3 regions of the Pseudomonas sp. FG86 genome follow, and region 1 is predicted to be linked to each of the others. Evidence: riboswitches for the same ligand, from Rfam matches in the RefSeq annotation. Region 1 holds a riboswitch; each other region holds the start of a gene.

What was found. A riboswitch is a leader RNA that binds a small molecule or an ion and turns the genes downstream of it on or off. The one in region 1 is predicted to bind cobalamin.
Region 2: another riboswitch for cobalamin. It lies ahead of cobW (cobalamin biosynthesis protein CobW); the one in region 1 lies ahead of cobO (cob(I)yrinic acid a,c-diamide adenosyltransferase).
Region 3: another riboswitch for cobalamin. It lies ahead of ACODSV_RS32395 (ABC transporter substrate-binding protein); the one in region 1 lies ahead of cobO (cob(I)yrinic acid a,c-diamide adenosyltransferase).

The regions. Positions count from the first base shown of each region.
Region 1 covers NZ_JBMDIS010000006.1:56,881-64,189, reverse strand. Annotated here, with positions in the region: gene ACODSV_RS05890 (AI-2E family transporter) at 1-668, shown strand, start outside; gene hda (DnaA regulatory inactivator Hda) at 873-1,577, shown strand; gene ACODSV_RS05880 (C40 family peptidase) at 1,791-2,420, shown strand; gene ACODSV_RS05875 (C40 family peptidase) at 2,565-3,107, shown strand; gene ACODSV_RS05870 (PQQ-dependent sugar dehydrogenase) at 3,241-4,554, opposite strand; cobalamin riboswitch at 4,654-4,902, shown strand; gene cobO (cob(I)yrinic acid a,c-diamide adenosyltransferase) at 4,982-5,593, shown strand; gene ACODSV_RS05860 (cobyrinic acid a,c-diamide synthase CobB) at 5,590-6,912, shown strand; gene bluB (5,6-dimethylbenzimidazole synthase) at 6,905-7,309, shown strand, end outside.
Region 2 covers NZ_JBMDIS010000029.1:44,705-52,013, reverse strand. Annotated here, with positions in the region: gene cobM (precorrin-4 C(11)-methyltransferase) at 416-1,162, opposite strand; gene ACODSV_RS19255 (cobalamin biosynthesis protein) at 1,233-1,625, opposite strand; gene ACODSV_RS19250 (CbtA family protein) at 1,622-2,326, opposite strand; gene ACODSV_RS19245 (CbtB domain-containing protein) at 2,338-2,526, opposite strand; cobalamin riboswitch at 2,623-2,827, opposite strand; cobalamin riboswitch at 2,869-3,068, shown strand; gene cobW (cobalamin biosynthesis protein CobW) at 3,161-4,228, shown strand; gene cobN (cobaltochelatase subunit CobN) at 4,232-7,309, shown strand, end outside.
Region 3 covers NZ_JBMDIS010000104.1:6,356-13,664, forward strand. Annotated here, with positions in the region: gene ptrR (putrescine utilization regulator PtrR) at 1-531, opposite strand, end outside; gene ACODSV_RS32375 (aldehyde dehydrogenase family protein) at 635-2,026, shown strand; gene ACODSV_RS32380 (protealysin inhibitor emfourin) at 2,051-2,356, opposite strand; gene ACODSV_RS32385 (M4 family metallopeptidase) at 2,385-3,446, opposite strand; gene ACODSV_RS32390 (DNA/RNA non-specific endonuclease) at 3,579-4,508, shown strand; cobalamin riboswitch at 4,591-4,785, shown strand; gene ACODSV_RS32395 (ABC transporter substrate-binding protein) at 4,900-5,910, shown strand; gene ACODSV_RS32400 (FecCD family ABC transporter permease) at 5,907-6,911, shown strand; gene ACODSV_RS32405 (ABC transporter ATP-binding protein) at 6,908-7,309, shown strand, end outside.

The DNA of each region.
Region 1 (7,309 bases):
TCGTCGGTGTCGTGCTCAGCCAGGCGACGGCTTCCAGCTTGGCGCTGATCGGCTGGCTGACCAACCTGGTGTTGATCCCGGTGGTGGCGTTCTACCTGTTGCGGGACTGGGACATCATGATGGCCAAGATCCGCAGCCTGCTGCCGCGCGACCGCGAGGAGCGCATTGTGTCCCTGGCCGGGGAGTGCCACGAGGTGCTTGGCGCGTTCGTGCGTGGCCAGTTACTGGTGATGCTGGCCCTGGGGGTTATCTACGCCGCCGGATTGATGGCGATCGGCCTGGAGCTGGGCCTGTTGATCGGCTTGATCGCCGGGCTCGCCGCGATCGTGCCCTACATGGGCTTCGTGATTGGTATCGGCGCGGCGCTGGTGGCCGGGTTGTTCCAGTTTGGCGGCGATTTGTACCCGATGCTGGGGATTGTCGCGGTATTCATGGTCGGCCAGGCCCTGGAAGGCATGGTGCTCACGCCGCTGCTGGTGGGGGACCGTATCGGCCTGCACCCGGTGGCGGTGATCTTTGCGATCCTGGCGGGCGGTGAGTTGTTCGGTTTTACCGGCATCCTGCTGGCGCTGCCGGTGGCGGCGGTGATCATGGTCCTGGTGCGCCATCTGCATGATCTGTACAAGGATTCGGATGTGTATACGGGTGTCGAAGACCCCGAGTTGTAATTGCAGTGTCACAAACCCGGTCGATGGCCGGGTTTGTTGTTTCTGGCGCCTGCGTGTCAAATATTCCGCTTGAATCCAGCAAGTTAACGCAAACCTTTGATTTTGCTTGTGGTCTGTTGCATTGTGCGCCCGGCGTCACGGGTATAAACTTTGCAAACTTTACACAGAGGCCACTAACGGTTCGATTGGAGCCGTTCAGTCAGCATGAAACCGATTCAGCTGCCCCTAGGTGTGCGTCTGCGTGATGACGCCACCTTTATCAATTACTACCCAGGCGCCAATGCCGCTGCACTCGGCTATGTCGAGCGGCTCTGCGAAGCCGACGCCGGGTGGACTGAAAGCCTGATCTATCTGTGGGGCAAGCATGGCGTGGGGCGGACCCACCTGTTGCAAGCCGCATGCCTGCGCTTCGAGCAAATGGGCGAGCCGGCGGTCTACCTGCCCTTGGCCGAGTTGATGGACCGCGGTATCACGATATTCGACAACCTTGAGCAGTATGAGCTGGTGTGCCTGGATGACCTGCAGGCGGTTGCCGGCAAAGCTGATTGGGAAGAGGCGCTGTTTCATCTGTTCAACCGCCTGCGCGACAGCGGCCGCCGCCTGCTGATTGCCGCGTCCACCTCGCCCCGTGAGCTACCGGTCAAACTGGCCGACCTGAAATCGCGCCTGACCCTGGCACTGATCTTCCAGATGCGCCCCCTGTCCGACGAAGACAAGTTGCGAGCCCTGCAATTGCGCGCGTCCCGTCGCGGCCTGCACCTGACCGATGAGGTGGGGCACTTTATCCTCACCCGTGGCACGCGCAGCATGAGCGCATTGTTCGATCTGCTCGAACAGCTCGACCAGGCCTCTTTGCAGGCCCAGCGCAAGCTGACCATTCCCTTCTTGAAAGAAACCCTCGGCTGGTAGTCAGCCCTTGTTTTTCGGGGCTTTCGGCAAATTCCAGGCGCCAGAAAACCTGCGTTTTGGCCGGTTTGGCCGCGCAAAAGGCACGTATAGGGTATTAAGGGCTTAGATGTCATGGCGCAAACAGTAAGTCACATAGATCACGATTGAATTTGCAAATCGATGTGATAGAAGGCATAGTCTCGACTTCTTTACACATCAGCCACGGTCGTGCCCATGCTAAATCGCTTCGCACCCCTCGTGCCTCTCGCACTCGTTACCCTATTGTTTGGTTGCGCCTCCCACCCTCAACAAGTGGCTGAGCAGCACAAAACCCAACAGCAAGCCCAGGCAAAATTTGTTGCTGCACAGTCTTCTACTGTTTACGAAGAAGAAGTGGCAACCGAAAAGGAACTGGCCGACTTTGCCGGCAGCAAGCCTTATCAGCTTCCCGTTCTGGCCGACAGCATCCTCGAACGCGGCATGTCCCTGATCGGTACCCGTTACCGTTTCGGCGGTACCTCTGAAGCCGGTTTCGACTGCAGCGGTTTCATCGGCTACCTGTTTCGTGAAGAAGCTGGCATGAACCTGCCACGCTCCACTCGCGAAATGATCAACGTGAAAGCACCGTTGGTCGCGCGCAACAACCTCAAGCCCGGTGATCTGCTTTTCTTCAGTACTGCAGGCCGTGGTCGTGTCAGTCACGCCGGTATCTACTTGGGCGATAACCAGTTTATCCACTCCAGCAGCCGTCGCAGTGGCGGTGTTCGAGTCGACAACCTGGGTGACAGCTACTGGAGCAAAACCTTTATCGAAGCCAAGCGCGCACTCGCCATGGCCCCGACAACGGTTACCGCCAGCAAGTAAAGTTAAAGTGATACTTGAAGTTTGACGTGTAAGCGCTAGAATCCCTGGATATTGTTGTAATCCGTTCGCGCAAGCTTTGCTTGCGCGTTCTGGTTTTCAGCGTTCGGCAGCGAAAGCCGCATCCAGACCAGGATTGTTCTGCACATGTCGACCTCGGCCCGCCTGATTCTTATTGTTTGCGCCGCGCTCCTCAGCGCCTGCGCAAGCCGCACACCGCCGCCCGCTCACGTAGCGGCCAAGCCTAAGCCGGTGTTCAACTATTCCAGCCAAAGTTTCTCGCCTGCTGCTGAAGATGTGCTCTTCCGCGCGCTGGGCCTGGTCGGCACGCCTTACCGATGGGGCGGCAATACGCCGGATTCGGGTTTTGATTGCAGTGGCTTGATCGGCTTCGTCTACCGCGATGCCGCTGGCATCTCCCTGCCGCGCACCACTCGCGAATTGATCGTGATGCGCGCCCAGGATGTCAGCGAAGAAAACCTGCAGACCGGTGACTTGCTGTTCTTCGCCACCGGTGGTGGATCACAGGTCAGTCATGCCGGGATCTATGTAGGCGAAGGGCGCTTTGTGCATGCGCCACAAACGGGCGGTACGGTGAAGCTGGACACCTTGTCCAAAGCCTATTGGCAGAACGCCTACCTGAGTGCCAAGCGCGTATTGCCGGCTGAGCACTTGGCCCGCAATCCCTAAGCCAGACACCGAACCCAATGTGGGAGGGGGCTTGCTCCCGATAGCGGTGTGTCAGTCACTGAATGCATGGACTGACACGCCCTCATCGGCAGCAAGCTCCCTCCCACATTTTTTGTGGTGGTCTTGAGAAAAGTTACTTAACTGCAGACACCCGCCACACCTTATTCCCCACATCATCCGCCACCAGCAGGTCCCCCTGCTGATCGATCACCACACCCACCGGCCGGCCCATAGCGTTCTCATCCTTGTCGAGGAACCCGGTCAGCACGTCCACTGGCTGCCCCTTGGGTTTGCCACCTTCGAACGGCACAAAGATCACCTTGTAGCCACTGTGCGGCTTGCGGTTCCATGACCCGTGCTGGCCGATAAAGGCGCCGTTGACGAACGGTGCAGGTAATTTGCTGCCTTCGGCGAAGGTCAGCCCCAGCGAAGCGGTATGCGGGCCGACGGCGTAGTCTGGTGCGATCGCCTTGGCGACCAGGGCCGGGTCCTGTGGTGTGACACGCACATCCACATGTTGCCCGTAGTAGCTGAATGGCCAGCCATAAAACGCGCCATCCTTGACCGAGGTGATGTAGTCCGGCACCAGGTCGCTGCCGATCTCATCGCGCTCGTTGACCGCGGTCCACAGCTTGCCGCTCTGCGGTTCCCAGGCCATGCCGTTGGGGTTGCGCAGGCCCGAAGCGAAAATCCGGTGCTGGCCACTGGCGCGATCGACTTCCCAGATCGCCGCCCGACCTTGTTCCGCTTCCAGGCCGTTCTCGCCGACGTTGCTGTTGGAACCGACGCTCACATACAACTTGCTGCCGTCCTTGCTGGCCACCACGTTTTTCGTCCAGTGGTGGTTGATGCTGCCGCCCGGCAGGTCGACCACCGTGGTGCCGGCCTGCGTGATTGCGGTTTCGCCCGGTTGATAGGGAAAGCGCAGCAGCTTGTCTGAGTCGGCCACGTAGAGGTCGTTGCCCACCAGGGTCATGCCGAACGGCGAGTTGAGATTCTCCAGGAAGACCGTGCGGGTCTCGGCGACGCCATCGTGATCGGCATCGCGCAGCAAGGTGATGCGGTTCGGGCTGGGCACGCCGGCACCGGCACGGCCCATGACCTTTTCCATTACCCAGCCGCGAATGCCCTTGGCGTCATCCGGCTTGGGCGGCGCATTGGTTTCGGCCACCAACACATCGCCATTGGGTAGCACATACAGCCAGCGAGGGTGATCCAGGCCTTCGGCGAACGCTGTCACTTGGGTGCCCGCGGCGGCGGTTGGCTTCATGCCATCAGGCCAGCCAATGGCTGGGGCGATATTCACGGTGGGGATCAGGGTCTTGTTGGGCTCTGGCAGTTGGGGCGAAGGGCCGGTGCCATCCGATACCTTCAAGGTCGAGCTTTCTCCGCAGGCAGCGAGGGTGCCTGCGACCATGATCAGTAGGGCGAGTCTTGTTTTATGCATGGTTTTCTCCTGAATGCCTGTAAGGGTAGAGGAGTGCTGCGGCACGATGGTTCAAGTGCAAGGCCAGCTTTAATTGACGCTCCCCCCCCAACCCACTAACCTTCGCGACTTGTTTCAGGTGCTCTGTGACCCAAGGGTCGACTGAGTGAAACAGGGAAGCCGGTGAGTGAGCGCACTTGTACACAGTGTTGCCGCAATTCCGGCGCTGCCCCCGCAACGGTAAATGAGTCAAGACGGTGCTATTGGCCACTGTATCGCGCTGCGATATGGGAAGGCGCAGCGTCGGCCTGCTTTCTATAAAGCGAGCCACTCATGAGTCCGGAGACCGGCCTGGATCATCCAACAGCATCACGGTGGGCGATGCTTGGCTGTCTGTTTTTGTTTTTTCCTGCCCGCCGTTTTTGTCCAGCCCCAACGGAGAGCTGCCATGACCGATTCCCCCGACCGCGACGAACGCCACCTGGCGCGCATGCTGCGCAAAAAAGCCGTGATTGACGAGCGCATTGCCAATTCCCCGAACGAATGCGGTTTGCTGCTGGTGCTGACCGGCAACGGCAAAGGCAAAAGCAGCTCTGCGTTCGGCATGCTCGCGCGCGCCATGGGCCACGGCATGCAGTGCGGCGTGGTGCAGTTCATCAAAGGCCGTAACAGCACCGGCGAAGAATTGTTCTTCCGGCGCTTCCCCGAACAAGTGCGCTTTCACGTCATGGGCGAAGGCTTCACCTGGGAAACCCAGGACCGCCAGCGCGACATCGCCGCCGCCGAGGCCGCCTGGGCCGTGTCTCGCGAACTGCTGCAAGACCCGAGCATCGGCCTGGTGGTGTTGGATGAACTGAACATCGCCCTCAAGCATGGCTACCTCGACCTGGACCAGGTACTGAGCGACCTGCAAGCCCGTCCGCCGATGCAGCACGTGGTGGTTACCGGCCGTGGCGCCAAGCCGGAGTTGATCGAGATGGGTGACACCGTCACCGAAATGGGCATGCTCAAGCACGCGTTCCAGGCCGGTATCAAGGCACAGAAGGGCGTCGAACTTTGAATCAGCCCCGTCATTGTCCGGCCGTACTGATCGCCGCACCGGCGTCCGGCCAGGGCAAAACCACGGTCACCGCTGCGCTGGCCCGTTTGCACCGCAACCTGGGGCGCAAGGTACGCGTGTTCAAATGCGGCCCGGACTTCCTCGACCCGATGATCCACGAACGCGCCAGCGGTGCGCCGGTGTATCAGTTGGATATGTGGATGGTTGGCGAGCAGGAAAGTCGTCGCTTGCTGTGGGAAGCGGCAGGGGAGGCCGACCTGATCCTGATCGAAGGCGTCATGGGCCTGTTTGACGGTACGCCGTCCAGCGCTGACCTGGCGCGGCACTTCGGTGTGCCGGTGCTGGCGGTGATCGACGGCACCGCCATGGCCCAGACCTTCGGTGCCCTGGCCCTGGGCCTGGCGCGTTATCAGCCGGACTTGCCGTTTGCCGGTGTGTTGGCCAACCGTGTCGGCACCCTGCGCCATGCGCAACTGCTCGAAGGGAGCCTCACCGAAGGCTTGCGCTGGTACGGCGCGTTGTCCCGTGAAACCGGGATTGAGTTGCCCAGCCGCCATCTTGGCCTGGTGCAAGCCAGCGAACTGAATGATCTCGACGTCCGCCTGGACGCCGCTGCCCAGGCCCTGGGCAACAGTTGTGAAGTTGCCTTGCCGCCGCCGGTGACCTTCGCCGCGCCTGAAGTGATCGAAGCCGAACCGCTGCTCGCCGGTGTGCGCATCGCCGTGGCCCGTGACGAAGCCTTTGCCTTCACCTATGGCGCCAGCCTGGATCTATTGCGGGCGATGGGGGCCGAGTTGCGCTTTTTCTCACCGATTCATGATCGCCAAGTGCCCGAGGCCGACAGCCTCTATCTGCCAGGCGGGTACCCGGAGCTGCATCACCAGGCGCTGGCGGAAAACACCTCGATGCTCGATGCCATCCGTGCCCATCATGCTGCCGGTAAACCCTTGCTTGCCGAGTGTGGCGGCATGCTCTACCTGCTGGACTCGCTCACCGATGTCGACGGCACCCGTGCCGAGCTGGTCGGCCTGTTGCAGGGGGATGCGGTGATGCAGAAGAAACTGGCGGCCCTTGCCCTGCAAAGCGTCGAGTTGCCGGAAGGCGTATTGCGCGGGCACACCTACCACCATTCCCTGACCAGCACCGACTGGCAACCGATCGCCCGTGGCTTGAGCCCCAACGGCGGGCGGGGTGCCGAGGCGGTGTATCGGCAAGGGCGGATGACCGCTTCCTACGTGCACTTCTACTTCCCCTCCAATCCCCGTGCGGTTGCCGCGCTGTTTGCGCCCGACCTTGAGTCAGCCCAGTCCCATGAGTGACAACGCTTTCCCCCCGGCCGAGCGCGACGCCGTTTACCGCGCCATCGCCGAACGCCGTGACATGCGCCATTTCACCGGCGGCACGGTGGCCCCGCATTTGCTGCATCGCCTGCTCCAGGCCGCGCATCAGGCGCCCAGCGTCGGCTTGATGCAGCCCTGGCGCTTTATCCGCATCAGCGACCGCCAGCTACGAGGGCAGATCCAGCAACTGGTGGAGGAAGAACGTATACGCACCGCCGAAGCCTTGGGCGAGCGCTCCGATGAATTCATGAAGCTCAAGGTCGAAGGCATCCATGACTGCGCCGAAGTGCTGGTGGCGGCGCTGATGGACGATCGCGAGCGGCATATCTTCGGGCGACGTACCTTGCCGGAAATGGACATGGCCTCCCTGGCCTGC
Region 2 (7,309 bases), on a different contig from region 1:
AAAACGGCGCCCCGTGAGCGCCGTTTTTTTTATTCTTAAAATTCAGCTATTTATGCAATCTATCTAACGCCGAAGATCAAGTGTGGGAGGGGGCTTGCCCCCGATAGCGGTGCCTCAGTCGCTTCTTGAGCAGGCTGACACACTGCCATCGGGGGCAAGCCCCCTCCCACATTTTGTGCATTTATTCAGTTAAATCAGTGTGTTGTTGATGAATTAAACATTCAAACTCGACTGCTGACGCTATCTCCCTGGCAAGAAAGATCAAGTGTGGGAGGGGGCTTGCCCCCGATAGCGGTGCCTCAGTCGCCTCCTGAGCAGGCTGACACACTGCCATCGGGGGCAAGCCCCCTCCCACATTTTTTTTGCATTTGTTAATTTAAATCAATGCATTGTTTTAGTTTTATAAAGTGAATTATCAAGGTCGATAAAGGTGCGCATGCCCCGCCCGATACAACGACGACTCACTGAAACTGTCACTCGCCAGCACCCGGCCCACCACGATCAGCGCCGTACGCCGAAAGCCCTTGGCGGCGACTTTGTCGGCAATATCGCTGAGTGTGCCCACCGCCCAATCCTGATCCGGCCAGGTTGCCCGGTGCACCACGGCAATCGGGCAATCCGCGCCATAGTGCGGCAGCAGCTCTGCGACGATCTTCTCCAGGTGGTTGACCCCCAGGTGGATCGCCATGGTGGTGCCGTGGCGGGCCAGGCTGTCGAAGTCCTCGCCGGCTGGCATGCGGGTTTTATCGGCGTAACGGGTCAGGATTACGCTCTGGGCGATGTCCGGCAAGGTCAGTTCGGTCTCCAGCAGCGCGGCACAGGCGGCGACTGCGGTCACGCCCGGAATGATCTGGAACGGGATGCCCAGCTCGCGCAGATGACGAATCTGCTCGCCGATCGCCCCATACAGGCTCGGATCGCCGGAATGCACCCGCGCCACATCCTGGCCGTTGGCGTGGGCGGCCTTGATCAGCTCGATGATCTGCTCCAGGTGCAGTTCGGCGCTGTTGACCACCTGTTGCGCTTGATGCCCCTCCAGCACGGCCGCCGGTACCAGCGAACCGGCATAGATGATCACCGGGCAACTGCGGATCAGCCGTTGGCCTTTGACAGTGATCAATTCCGGGTCGCCGGGGCCGGCACCGATGAAGTAGACGGTCATGGAGGATTCCTGTCGAAAAACGGGCGAGCATGAAGATTGCTCATGATCGGAAGACGCAATTATCGATTTTTCAGCCGGCGCAGGCCAATGCAAAGGTGGCCTGGGCGGTTTTCTTGCGGGTGATCAGCAAGCGGGCGGGGCCTGGGGAGAGCTGTTCGGCCAGGGCCAGGGCGGCGCTTTCGGCGATGCCGTAACAGCCGGTGTGGGCAAAGGCGACCGCTGATTTATGGCTCAGACGGCCTTCATACGCGGCCAACTGTTCGGCGCTGAAGCACTGCAATGGCAGGTTCAACCTGCGCGCCAGGGCCAGTAACCCCGGCTCGTCCTGTTTGCGGTCGAGACTCGCCAGTGCGGTGATGTGCTGGCGCTCGATACCCGCTTCGGCGAGGGCCGTGTCAAACAGCGCCAGCAGGGCGTGCAATTCGCAGCCCCGCTGGCAACCGAGGCCGACCGCGAGTTTCATGCCGAGTATTGATCGTCGCGGTTGCGGCGAAACAACCAGGCGCTGATCAGGCCCAGGGCCAGCCAGAAGGCGACGTTGGTCAACTGCGAGGCGATCTTGAATTGTGCTTCCAGTGCCTCTGGCGCCAGCATCGAATGCACTTGCGGCTGCGGGGCGCCGATTACGTGAGGCACCACGAGGATCGCCACGCCCAGCCCTTTAAGCAGCCAGTTGCCACCGAACACCAACAGCGCAATACCGGCCGCAGTGGAGGCGGCCGTGCCGATCCACCAGATCTGGCGTTGCGCCAGGTCGGCGGCGGCCGTGCCCGGCAGCTCGGGCGGCAGGCCCAGGGTCGGCGCCAACACAAAGGTCGCGTAGCCGGCCAGGCCCCACAGCAAGCCTTGGGCCGTGCGGGTCGGTGCGCGCAGGGTATAGAGGCCGGCCAGCATCAGGGCGAAGCCGACGGCGACCACCAGGTTGCCGCCGGTGGTCGACAGCACGCGCTGCCAGCCGTCTTCCGGTTCCCAGGCTTCGGCGTCGTGGGTGTGCGCAGCGGCGCCAGCGGCATGCTCGTGCACGACTTCAGTCGCGGCCGGGGCCTTTTCGAAAGTTTCCGCCTGCAGAATCAGCGGAGCGACCCAGAAGCTTTGCAGCAGGGTCAGCAGCAGGGCGGCCAGCAAGCCGGTGAACCCTGCGGTTTGCGCAATACGTTTGATCATGTCGGCAGGTCTCAGTGGCACGGGAACGCGGCGCTGTGGCGGGTATCGTGGGCTGCGTTGTGCACCGCCTCGATATGCGAGAACCCGGCGAAATACACCAGGCACGCGCCCAGGATCGAGGCGCCGATGGCGGCGGTCAGGCGTTGGCTGAGGGTGGCGGTACTGCTGGCGGTGTGCGAAGTGCTGCTGATGATCGACATGGCGCGTCCCTATCGTGTTCAGGGTGAAACGAGCGCATGCAAACCCCGCGAGCCGGGCACGCAGGGTTTTAACAGCGCCCGCCCACCGCGGGTTTGTTATCTGATGTTATTCGGGCCGGTCTCCGGGCTTGCGAGGGACACTGGGTCTATAAAGCGTCGCCTTCCCATGCCGTACAGGCACAGTGGATCTGACGCTTCACTCGCTTACCGTTGCGGGGGCAGCACCGGACTGGTCATAAGGCTATGACTCACCGGTTTCCCGTTTCACCCTGTGAAGGGCACCCGAAACAAGGCGTGTAGGAAAGCATGCAGAGCGACGGTAGTCAAATTGACCGAGCCCCTGTAGCCTTGCACCTTCGAGGTTCTTCGGCCCAGGCCGAAGCTAAGAAGGGAACGCGGTTCAAGCCGCGGCTGCCCCCGCAACTGTGAAGGGTTTATCTGACTGCCACGCCACTGCCATTACGGCGGGAAGGCGCAGCCAGCGCCGGTCGCAAGATCCGCAAGCCCCAAGCCAGGAGACCTGCCTCGCAACCGATTTTCCAATTCAACCGGGCGGGGTGATCCGGTGACGAAATCTGCTGCTGCGCGCCACGCAGGGCCTATCGTCCCGTATGCCCGCCCCCAAGGGCATCCGATGAAAACACTGGCCAAACTTCCCGTCACTATCGTTACCGGCTTTCTCGGCTCGGGCAAAACCACCTTGCTGCGCCACATGCTCGACAACGCCCAGGGCCGTCGCATTGCGGTGATCGTCAACGAATTCGGCGAGTTGGGCATTGACGGTGAGATCCTCAAGCAATGCTCGATCGGTTGCACCGAGGAAGAAGCCAACGGCCGCGTGTATGAACTGGCGAACGGCTGCCTGTGCTGCACCGTCCAGGAAGAGTTCTTTCCGGTGATGCGCGAACTGGTGGCCCGTCGCGGCGACCTCGACCATATCCTCATCGAAACCTCGGGCCTGGCCTTGCCCAAGCCCCTGGTGCAAGCCTTCCAGTGGCCGGAAATCCGCAGCGCCTGCACCGTCGACGCGGTGATCACCGTGGTCGACAGCCCGGCGGTGGCCGCCGGCACCTTCGCCGCCTTCCCGGACCAGGTCGATGCCCAGCGCAAGCTTGATCCGAACCTGGACCACGAATCCCCGTTGCATGAACTGTTCGCCGACCAGTTGGCCAGCGCCGACCTGGTGATCCTCAACAAGTGCGACATGATCAACCCCGAGGACCTGGCCCGCGTGCGCCTGGAAGTGGCCGAAGAGCTGCCACCCGCGGTGAAGATCGTCGAAGCCAGCAGCGGTCGCCTGCCCCTGGACGTGCTGATCGGCCTGGGCGCCGGCTCCGAAGAGCATATCGACGGCCGCCACAGCCATCACGATCATCACCACGACGGTGAAGACGACCATGACCACGATCACGACGCGTTCGACTCCATCTCCATCGACCTGCCTCAGGCCGATGAGGCGCTGCTGCTCGACGCGCTGACCCAGTTGGTGGTGCAGCACGGCATCCTGCGTGTCAAAGGCTTCGCGGCGATTCCGAACAAGCCGATGCGCCTGCTGATCCAGGGCGTGGGCACGCGTTTCGACAAGCACTTCGACCGCGCCTGGGGGGCCGACGAGGCACGCATCACGCGCCTGGTGCTGATCGGCCAGGCGCTGGACGCGGCCGGCCTCGAAGCGCAATTGCGCGCAGCGCTCAACGTTTAACCCATGCACCTGCTCAGGACTCAACCCGGCGGCTTCGTCGCGGACGACAATATCGCCGACCTGGGGCAAACCCCCGCCGAGCTGGTGATTCTGTGCAGCGGCGATTCCAGCCTGGCGCTGCTGGCCGAAGCCGCCCAGCAGTTGCCCGAGGACTACCCGAGCCTGCGCCTGGCCAACCCCATGCAGGTGCAGAACCACGCCTCGGTCGATCTGTATGTCGATGAAGTGCTGCGCCATGCCAAGGTCATCCTGATTTCGCTGCATGGTGGCATCGGGTATTGGCGCTACGGTATCGAGCGCCTGGTGGCGCTGGCCGAGCGCGGCGTCACGTTGATCCTGGTGCCCGGTGATGACCGCCCTGACCCGGAACTCAGCGGCCTCAGCACCGTGGCCGCTGAGGCCCGCGACCGCTTGTGGCAGTACCTGCGCCAGGGTGGCCTGGGCAATGCCCTGGATTTTTATCGCTGCCTGGCCAGCGCTTATCTGCAGCGTGACTACGCCTGGGCCGAGCCACACACTCTGCCGCGCACTGCGATTTATCACCCGCATCAGGCCAATGCCCGCCTCAATGACTGGCAAATGGAGTGGCACCCGGAGTTTCCGGTGGCGGCGGTGCTGTTCTATCGCTCTCATTTGCAGGCGGCCAATACCGGCTTTATCGATGTGTTCTGCCAGCGTTTGCAGGCAGCGGGCCTTAACCCGTTGCCGGTGGCGGTGGCCAGTTTGAAAGAGCCCGGCTGCCTGGCGGTGGTCGAGGATTGGCTGGATGAAGTCAATGCGGCGGTGATTCTGAACACCACCGGCTTTGCCCAATCCAGCCCCGAAGCCCCCCATCTACGCCCGTTTCGCCGCAATATCCCGGTGATCCAGGCGATCTGCGCCCAGGACAACCAACCCGGCTGGCAAGCCAGCGAACAAGGCCTCGGCCCGCGCGACCTGGCGATGCACATTGCCTTGCCGGAGCTGGACGGGCGGATTATCAGCCGGCCGATCAGCTTCAAGGACCTGGCCTGGCGCAGTGAGCGCAGCCAGTCGGACGTGGTGTGCTACCGCGCCGCGCCCGAGCGTATGGACTTTGTTGCCGAACTGGCGCGACGTTGGGTCGAACTGGCGCGGGTGCCGAATGGGGATAAGCGTATCGCGCTGATCCTGGCCAACTACCCGACCCGTGATGGCCGCATCGGCAACGGCGTGGGCCTGGATACCCCGGCCGCCGCGCTGAATATCCTGCGCGCCCTGCACAGCGAAGGTTACCCGGTGCCGGAGACGCTTCCCGACAGCGGCACGGCGCTGATCCATGAACTGCTCGGCGGTGTCACCAACGACCTGGACAGCCTCGACCTGCGCCCCTGCCACCAAAGCCTGGGGCTGGACGACTACGCGGTGATGTTCAGCCGCTTGCCCGAGGCCAACCGCCAAGCGGTACTGGCGCGCTGGGGCTCGCCCGACAACGACCCGATGTGTCGCGACGGCCGCCTGATGATTGCCGGCCTGCGCCTGGGCCAGACGTTCGTCGGTATCCAGCCCGCACGCGGCTACCAGGTGGACGCCAGCGCGGTGTATCACGACCCGGACCTGGTACCGCCGCATGCTTACCTGGCGTTTTACTTCTGGTTGCGCCACACCTACGGCGCCCACGGCGTGATCCATGTCGGCAAGCACGGCAACCTGGAATGGCTGCCGGGCAAGGGCGTGGGGCTGTCGGAAAACTGCTGGCCCGACGCGTTGCTGGGCCCGCTGCCGAATATCTACCCGTTTATCGTCAACGACCCGGGCGAGGGCGCCCAAGCCAAGCGCCGCACCCAGGCGGTGATCATCGATCACCTGATGCCGCCGCTGACCCGTGCCGAAACCTATGGGCCGTTGCGCGACCTAGAGCTGTTGGCCGACGAATACTACGAGGCGCAATTGCTCGACCCGCGCCGCGCCCGTGAGCTGCAAAAAGACATCCTCAAGCTGGTGCGCGAAACCCGCATCGACCAGGAACTGGAACTGGACAGCGACGCCGACGCGGCGATCTGGTTGCCGCGCCTGGATACCTACCTGTGTGACTTGAAGGAATCGCAGATACGCGATGGCCTGCATGTGTTTGGCGAGTCGCCCGCAGGCCGCTTGCGTATCGATACCTTATTGGCGTTGCTGCGCATCCCGCGTGGCGACGGGCGTGGCCCGCAATCGAGTTTGCTGCGCGTATTGGCCAAGGCGTTCGAGCTGGGTTTCGATCCGCTGGACTGCGCCTTGGCCGAGCCGTGGACCGGTCGCCGGCCCCAGGTCCTGCAAACGATCGATCCACAGTCATGGCGTACCGCCGGCGACACCCGCGAGCGCCTGGAGCGCTACGCAGCGCGCTTGATCGAGCAGGCGCTGGAAGGCCCGCTCGAACAGTTGGAAGAACCGGGTTGGGAGGCTGTGAAAGCGGTCATCGAAAGCCTGCGCATCGTCGTGGCGCCGCGCCTGGATGCTTGTGGCCCCGCCGAAATGCGTGGCCTGCTGGATGCCTTGAGTGGTCGCTTTGTGCCCGCCGGGCCTAGTGGCGCGCCGAGCCGGGGGCGCCTGGACGTGCTGCCCACCGGGCGTAACTTTTTTACCGTGGACGTGCGTAACCTGCCGACCACCACAGCCTGGCGCATCGGTTTTCAATCGGCCAACCTGATTCTCGAGCGGCATTTGCAGGACCATGGCGACCACCTGCGCCAGCTTGGCCTGTCGGTGTGGGGCACCGCCACCATGCGTACCGGCGGCGACGATATCGCCCAGGCCATGGCGCTGATGGGCGTGCGCCCGGTGTGGGCCACGGGCAGCCAGCGCGTGGATGATTTTGAAATCCTGCCGATCAGCCTGCTGGATCGCCCGCGCGTCGACGTCACGCTGCGGGTTTCCGGGTTCTTTCGCGATGCCTTCGCTAACCTGATCCGCCTGTTCGACGCCGCAGTGCAGGCGGTGGCGGCGCTGGATGAACCGGACGACATGAACCCGCTGGCGGCCAAGGTGCGCAGCGAGCGTGCGGCGTTGCTTGAGTCGGGCCTGGACGAAGAGGCGGCGGCGAAGCAGGCTGGCTGGCGCATCTTTGGCGCCAAGCCC
Region 3 (7,309 bases), on a different contig from region 1:
CCCGCGGGTGATCGGCGCATGCTGCAACGGCGCAATCACCACCATCTCTTCCTCGAACACCGCCACGCCTTCCAGGGTGGCATGCAATACCGGCCCATCCACAAACGCCGCCGCCAGGCGTCCCGACAACACGCCTTCGATCATCGTCCCGGACGGCCCGGTGCTCAGGTCCAGCTCGACCTTGGCGTGCTTCTGGTTGTACGCCGCCAGTAACGCCGGAATGCGCACCGCGGCCGTGCTCTCCAACGAACCGAGGGCAAATGCCCCCTGGGGCTCCTCCCCCGCCACCGTCGCGCGGGCTTCCTGCACCAGGTCAAGAATGCGCCGCGCATAGCCAAGGAAGTTCCACCCGGCTGGCGACAGGCGCAGGCGGCTTTTCTCGCGGATGAATAATTCCACACCCAGATCCTGCTCCAGTTGCTTGATGCGCGTGGTCAGGTTCGACGGCACCCGATGAATCAACTGCGCCGCGGCACTGATGCTGCCTTGCTCGGCAACGGCCTTGAAGATTTCCAGCTGCACCAGATCCAAATCATTCTCCAATCGTGAATGTATTGCTCAATATTATTCAGTTTCCAGAAAAGATGCAGCCCCGTAGGCTGACCCCAATCCACTCATTCAGCCGGACGGTGCCATGAACGCTATCACCCACCAGACCCACGCCCTGTCGATCAACCCCACTACCGGGGCGACGGTCGGCAGCTACCCCTACGAAACCGAAGCCCAGTTGGACGCCGCCCTCAACCGTGCCACCCACGCCTTCCGCACCTGGCGCCGCCAGCCGGTCAGCGAGCGCTCGGCCCTGTTGCTGGCCCTGGCCGCTGCCCTGCGTGATCAAGCCGAAGAGATGGCACAGATGATCACCTTGGAAATGGGCAAACCCATCGTCCAGGCCCGTGCCGAAATCGAGAAATGCGCCCAGCTCAGCGAGTGGTACGCCGCCCACGGCCCGGCCATGCTCGCCCCGGAACCGACCCTGGTGGACAACGGCACCGCCCATATCGAATACCGCCCGCTGGGCCCGATCCTCGCCGTGATGCCGTGGAACTTCCCGGTGTGGCAAGTCCTGCGCGGCGCGGTGCCGACGCTGCTCGCCGGCAACACCTACGTGCTCAAACACGCGCCGAATGTCATGGGCAGCGCCTACCTGATGAAAGCCGCGTTCGACAAAGCCGGCTTCGCCGAAGGCTTGTTCGAAGTGCTCAATGTGACCCAGGAAGGCGTGTCAAAAGCCATCGCCGACCCGCGCATCGCCGCCGTTACCCTCACCGGCAGCGTGCGTGCCGGCATGGCCATCGGCTCCCAGGCCGGTGCCGCGCTGAAGAAATGCGTACTGGAATTGGGCGGTTCCGACCCGTTCATCGTGCTCAACGATGCCGACCTCGATGCCGCCGTCCAGGCCGCCGTGATCGGCCGCTTCCAGAACAGCGGCCAAGTCTGCGCCGCGGCCAAGCGCCTGATCGTCGAATCGGGTGTGGTGGAGGCCTTCACCGCCAAGTTTGTCGAAGCCAGCCGTGCCCTGGTGACGGGCGACCCGACCTCGACCGCCACCTACGTCGGCCCCATGGCCCGCTTCGACCTGCGCGACGAACTGCACGCCCAGGTCCAGGCGACCCTGGCGCAAGGCGCGACCCTGCTGCTGGGCGGCGACAAAGTAGCCGGCGCCGGCAACTACTACGCGCCGACCGTACTGGCCGACGTCACCGACCAGATGACCTCGTTCAAAGAGGAACTGTTCGGCCCCGTGGCCTCGATCATCACCGCCCGCGACGCCGACCATGCCGTGGCCCTGGCCAATGACAGCGAGTTCGGCCTCACCGCGAGCATCTTCACCAGGGATTCAGCCAAGGCCCGCGACATTGCGAACCAGCTGGAAACCGGCGGGATCTTCGTGAATGCTTTCAGCGTCTCCGACCCTCGGGTGGCGTTTGGTGGCGTGAAGAAGAGCGGCTTCGGGCGCGAGTTGTCGCACTTTGGCGTGCGCGAGTTCTGCAACGCGCAGACCGTTTGGCTGGATCGCAAGTAAGTTCGGGCAGGCCCTGAACCTGCCTCAACAGCGAATATGCCGCCGCACACACTGCACCAGCCCATCCAGCGCCTGCGACTTCACCGGCGCCAGCACGCAGACCGTGTGCTCACGCTCGCCTTCCGTCACGGTCAACGTGTAATGCACCTGGCTTGGGTTGCCGGGTTCTGGCGCGGTGCTTTGCGGCAACTCAAAGAAGTTTGACGCCTCGATCAGTTGCCGCAATTCCTGCTGGTCCGGCTCGGGCAGCGTGTCCAGCTGCACCGTACGAGGTTTGGCCAGCCCCGGAAAAAACGCCGGCCCGCCGTTTTCCTTGATCGAAATTTGCATGGCTGCTCCTCACCGCACAGGCGGTTTGTCACACATGAATGCCAACCGCTTTCCAGCCCTCCTTGACCGCCTTCTGCTCATCCTTGTTCGCGCCATACAGTCGACCGGCGATATCGTAGGTAATCCGCGCGAAGCGCAGGAACCCTGAGTTCGGCCGCAAGCGCGCATCGCGCAATGCGTCATACCAGATCCGCCCCGCACGTTCCCAGGCAAACCCACCCAGCTTCGTGGCCACCTGATAGAACGCATGGTTGGGAATGCCAGAATTGATATGCACCCCGCCATTGTCCTCGTAAGTCTGTACGAAATCATCCATATGCCCCGGTTGTGGGTCCTTGCCCAGCAACTTGTCGTCAAAGGCAGTACCGGGTGCTTTCATCGAGCGCAGCGCAATGCCTTTGATCTTGTCGGTAAACAACCCTTTGCCGATCAACCAATCGGCATCTTGCGCCTTCTGCTGTAACGAGTACTGTTTGATCAGCGAGCCAAACACATCCGACAACGACTCGTTCAAGGCGCCGGATTGATTGAAATACATCAGTTTGGCTTCATCCTCGGTCACGCCGTGGGCCAATTCATGGCCAATCACATCAAGCGCGATCGTGAACCGGTTGAATAATTGCTGATCGCCATCACCAAACACCATCTGGGTCGAGTTCCAGAACGCATTGTTGTAGTTCTGGCCAAAATGCACGGTCGCGTCCAGCGCCATACCGGCATCGTCGATGGAGTTGCGGTCGAAGACCTGGTCAAAAAAATCGAACGTGGCGCCCAAACCGTCATAAGCTTCGTCTACCGCCGCATCGCCGCTGGCGGGCTGCCCTTCGCCGCGGATCAGCTTGCCTGGCAGGCTATCCGTGCCCTCGGCGCCGTAGATCGAACGCCGTTTGCCGGCGCCCATGGCCAAGGCCATACGGGCCGGGCCATGAGCGGGCTCGGCGACCATGCGCAACGAGCGGAACGTGCTGTCCTTGGCACGGGTACGTAGCGCGACGTCCCGTTGCGTTTTATTACCGTTACGCGCGATCTGGTCGAGGATGTAAGGCGGGATCAAGCAGAAAATCGCCTGGCGCGGGTGGCGAACACACATGGGCTGGCTCCTTTTGGCGGGTAATGAACGTCCGGGTCACCGGTTCAGGATAGCCCTGCTGCGGGCACCTGGCCCTAATTGTCATGAACCTGTGTTGCAGTCGTGTTTACCCAAGACTGCGAGGAACTCGCGATGCCAGCACGCAAAGCCAAAATTGACCTGACCCACCGCCCCCGGCTCGTCGATCTACGCCCGTTGATCCCGGCCACCCCCAGCCTGATGGAAGCCAGGGCGGCGACGCCCCGTGTGACGCCCGCCAAGGATTTGCAGGACCGGCGTGGCTACGCACCCGACTTTCTCAGCGGCTTCGCCGTGCCGTGGCCCACGGTGGATGAGGCATTGGCAACTGACGTCCAGCCGCTGCGCCTGGACTACACGCATTTCTCGGTGACCCTGTCACGTTCCCGACGGATGGCGCTCTATGTGGGCGTGAATATCGACGGCGGACAGGCGGTGGATATCGTTCGCAGCAACGACACCTGGGCCTACGACGGCCGCCTGCCCATCAGCGCGCAGATCGGCGACGAGCTCTACACCAACAACGGCCTGGATCGCGGCCACCTGGTGCGACGACAGGATCCCAACTGGGGCGACGAGGCCAACACCGCCAACCTCGATACGTTCCATTTCACCAATTGCTCGCCGCAGATGAGCGGGTTCAACCAGAAGACCTGGCTGGAGCTCGAAGACTACATTCTCGACAACACACAACGCTGGAAGGCCCGGGCCACGGTGTTTACCGGCCCGGTGTTGGCCGATGACGACCGTGTCTACCGCGGCGTGAAAATCCCCAAGGCATTCTGGAAAGTGGTGGCCTACCTCGGCGACGACGGCAAGCCCTCTGCCAGCGCCTACATGATCGACCAGAGCCGTGAACTCGGTCAGCTTGATCTGGTATTTGGCCAACTGCGGACCTACCGGCGCAGTGTGATCCAGATCGAGCAATTGACCGGCATCCGTTTCGCCAACCTGGCCGACTACGACGGTTTCAGCAATGAAGAGCGCGCAACGGGGACGCGAATTGAAGCACTGATCCGCGGCCCTGAAGATATACGCCTCTGACCGGCTACCGCGGCTTTATGTGGGCGCGAGCCTGCACGCGCCTACAGAAAGCCGCCATTCGGTTCCCCCTCCCCAGCCCAATCGACTACCATACTGCGCCGGTTCCCAAACGGGACTAATAGGGAATCCGAAGCGCGGTACCCCCGCGTCAATCGGAACTGCCCCCGCAACTGTAGATGCCGAGCCTGCTCCTCAACGCCACTGGATACCCTCCGGGAAGGCTGGAGCCGGGTGAAGACGCATCAGTCAGGAGACCTGCCGGCCCAGTAAAACCACTAACCGGCGGGGTGTCCGGGAAGGACATCCTTGGCTGCCTCCACCGCAGCGTCCGAGGGCGTATTTCCGAACCGTACCTCCCCAGTTCCACGTACGGCTCCCAGGAGATTGCCCCATGCTGCCACGCGTTACCGCCTTGCTCACCGGCCTGGGCTTCTGTGCCCTGGCCCAGGCGACGCCCACCCACTACCCGCTGACGCTGGAGAACTGCGGCAGCACCCTGACCTTTCAGCAAGCGCCCACCCGCAGCGTAACCATTGGCCAGGCGGCGACCGAAATGCTCTACGCCCTGGGTGTGGGCAACACAGTGGTCGGCACGGCGTTGTGGTTCAACAACGTGTTGCCGCAGTTCAAGGCACAGAACGACACCATCGAGCGCCTGGCCAACAATGAGCCAAGCTTCGAAGCGGTCATTGCCAAGCGCCCGCAACTGGTGGCCGCCGAGTTGGAATGGGTGGTTGGCCCACAAGGCGTGGTCGGCACCCGCGAGCAGTTTCATGAATTGAAGATCCCCACCTACCTGCTGCCGTCCGACTGCGAAGGCAAGAACAACCTGGTGGGCGCCGACGGCACACGCCTGGAGCCGTTCCGCATCGACACCATATATAAAAGCATCAGCCAACTGGCCGAGATTTTCGACGTGCCGGACCGCGGCCAGCAACTGAACGAGGCGCTCAAGGCGCGCCTGGCCAAGTCCGTCGCCACCGCCCGCAACAAAGGCCTCAAACAGGCCAGTGCGCTGGTGTGGTTCTCCAGCGCCGAAATGGCCAGCGATCCCTATGTGGCCGGCCACAAGGGTGTCCCCGAATTCATGCTGCAAACCCTCGGCTTGCACAACGTGGTGCAGTCCGATGAAGAGTGGCCCGCCGTCGGCTGGGAAACCCTCGCCAAAGCCAACCCCACCTTCCTGGTGATCGCGCGCATGGACCGCCGCCGCTACCCGGCCGACAACTACGAACAGAAACTGGCCTTCCTGCGCAGCGACCCGGTGACACGCAACATGGACGCGGTGAAACACAACCGCATCATCATCCTTGACGCCATGGCCCTACAGGCCAGCGTGCGTACTTTCGATGGGCTCGACCAACTGGCGAGCGCCATCGACAGCTACGACCTGCCCAAATGAGCAGAACGCTCCTCGCCCTGGCGCTGCTGTTGATCGCCATACTGGCCGGCGTAGCCATCGGCGAAACCGCCATCGAGCCACAGGTAGTGCTCCAGGTGTTGGCCAATAAACTGTGGGCCGCCGGCTACGCGCTGGACCCTATCGACGAAGGCGTGGTGTGGAACTATCGCCTCACTCGCACGCTGGTCGCCGCCGCCTGCGGTGCGGGGCTGGCCACATGCGGGGTGATTCTGCAGTCGTTGTTGCGCAACCCCTTGGCCGATCCCTACCTGCTTGGCATCAGTGCGGGCGCCTCGACCGGTGCAGTCCTGGTGGTGCTGATGGGGGTCGGCGGTGGCTTGATCTCGCTGTCCGCCGGCGCCTTTGCCGGGGCGATGGCGGCGTTTGCGCTGGTGATTTTGCTCGCCCGGGCCAGCGGGTCGTCGAGCGGCACCGGCCAGATCATCCTGGCAGGCATCGCCGGTTCGCAGCTGTTCAACGCGCTGACCGCGTTCCTGATCACCAAGTCCGCCAGCTCCGAACAGGCGCGCGGCATCCTGTTCTGGTTGCTGGGTAATCTCAGCGGCGTGCGTTGGTCGTCGGTGTGGCTGGCGGTACCGGTGGCCGTCGCGGGGTTGGCGGTGTGCCTGTGGCACCGCCGCGCACTGGATGCATTCACCTTCGGCAGCGACTCGGCGGCGTCCCTCGGCATCCCGGTGCGCCGCGTACAGTTTGTGCTGGTGGGCTGCGCGGCGTTGGTCACGGCGGTGATGGTGTCGATTGTCGGCTCCATTGGTTTTGTCGGCCTGGTGATCCCCCACGCCGCACGCCTGTTGCTCGGTACCGGGCACTCACGCTTGCTGCCGGCCAGCGCCTTGGGTGGCGCGTTGTTTTTGATTGCAGCCGATGTGCTGTCACGCACCTTGATCAAGGGCCAGGTCATTCCAGTGGGTGTGGTCACCGCACTCGTCGGCGCGCCGGTATTTGCGCTGATCCTGATCGGCCGGAGGAATGCGCGATGACGGTGCTGAGTTGCACGGCCCTGGGCTTCAAGGTGCGAGAGGCCGAGTTGCTGCGCGATATTCACCTGGAAGTCCAGTCGGGGGAAACCTTGGGTATCGTCGGGCCGAACGGCTCCGGCAAATCGACCCTGCTCAAACTGCTCGCCGGCTTGCGCGCACCGGCCAGCGGCGAGGTGCACCTGGGCGGTGAGCGTTTGGGCGCGCTGTCCCGCCGCGCCATCGCGCAACGCCTGGCGGTGGTGGAGCAACAGGCCGACACCGACGATGCCATCCGCGTCTTCGACGCCGTGGCACTGGGCCGCACACCGTGGTTGTCGGCGCTGAGCCCGTGGTCCAGCGAAGACGATCGCATCGTGCGCCAGGCCCTGCACGACGTCGACGCCACCCACCTGAGCCAA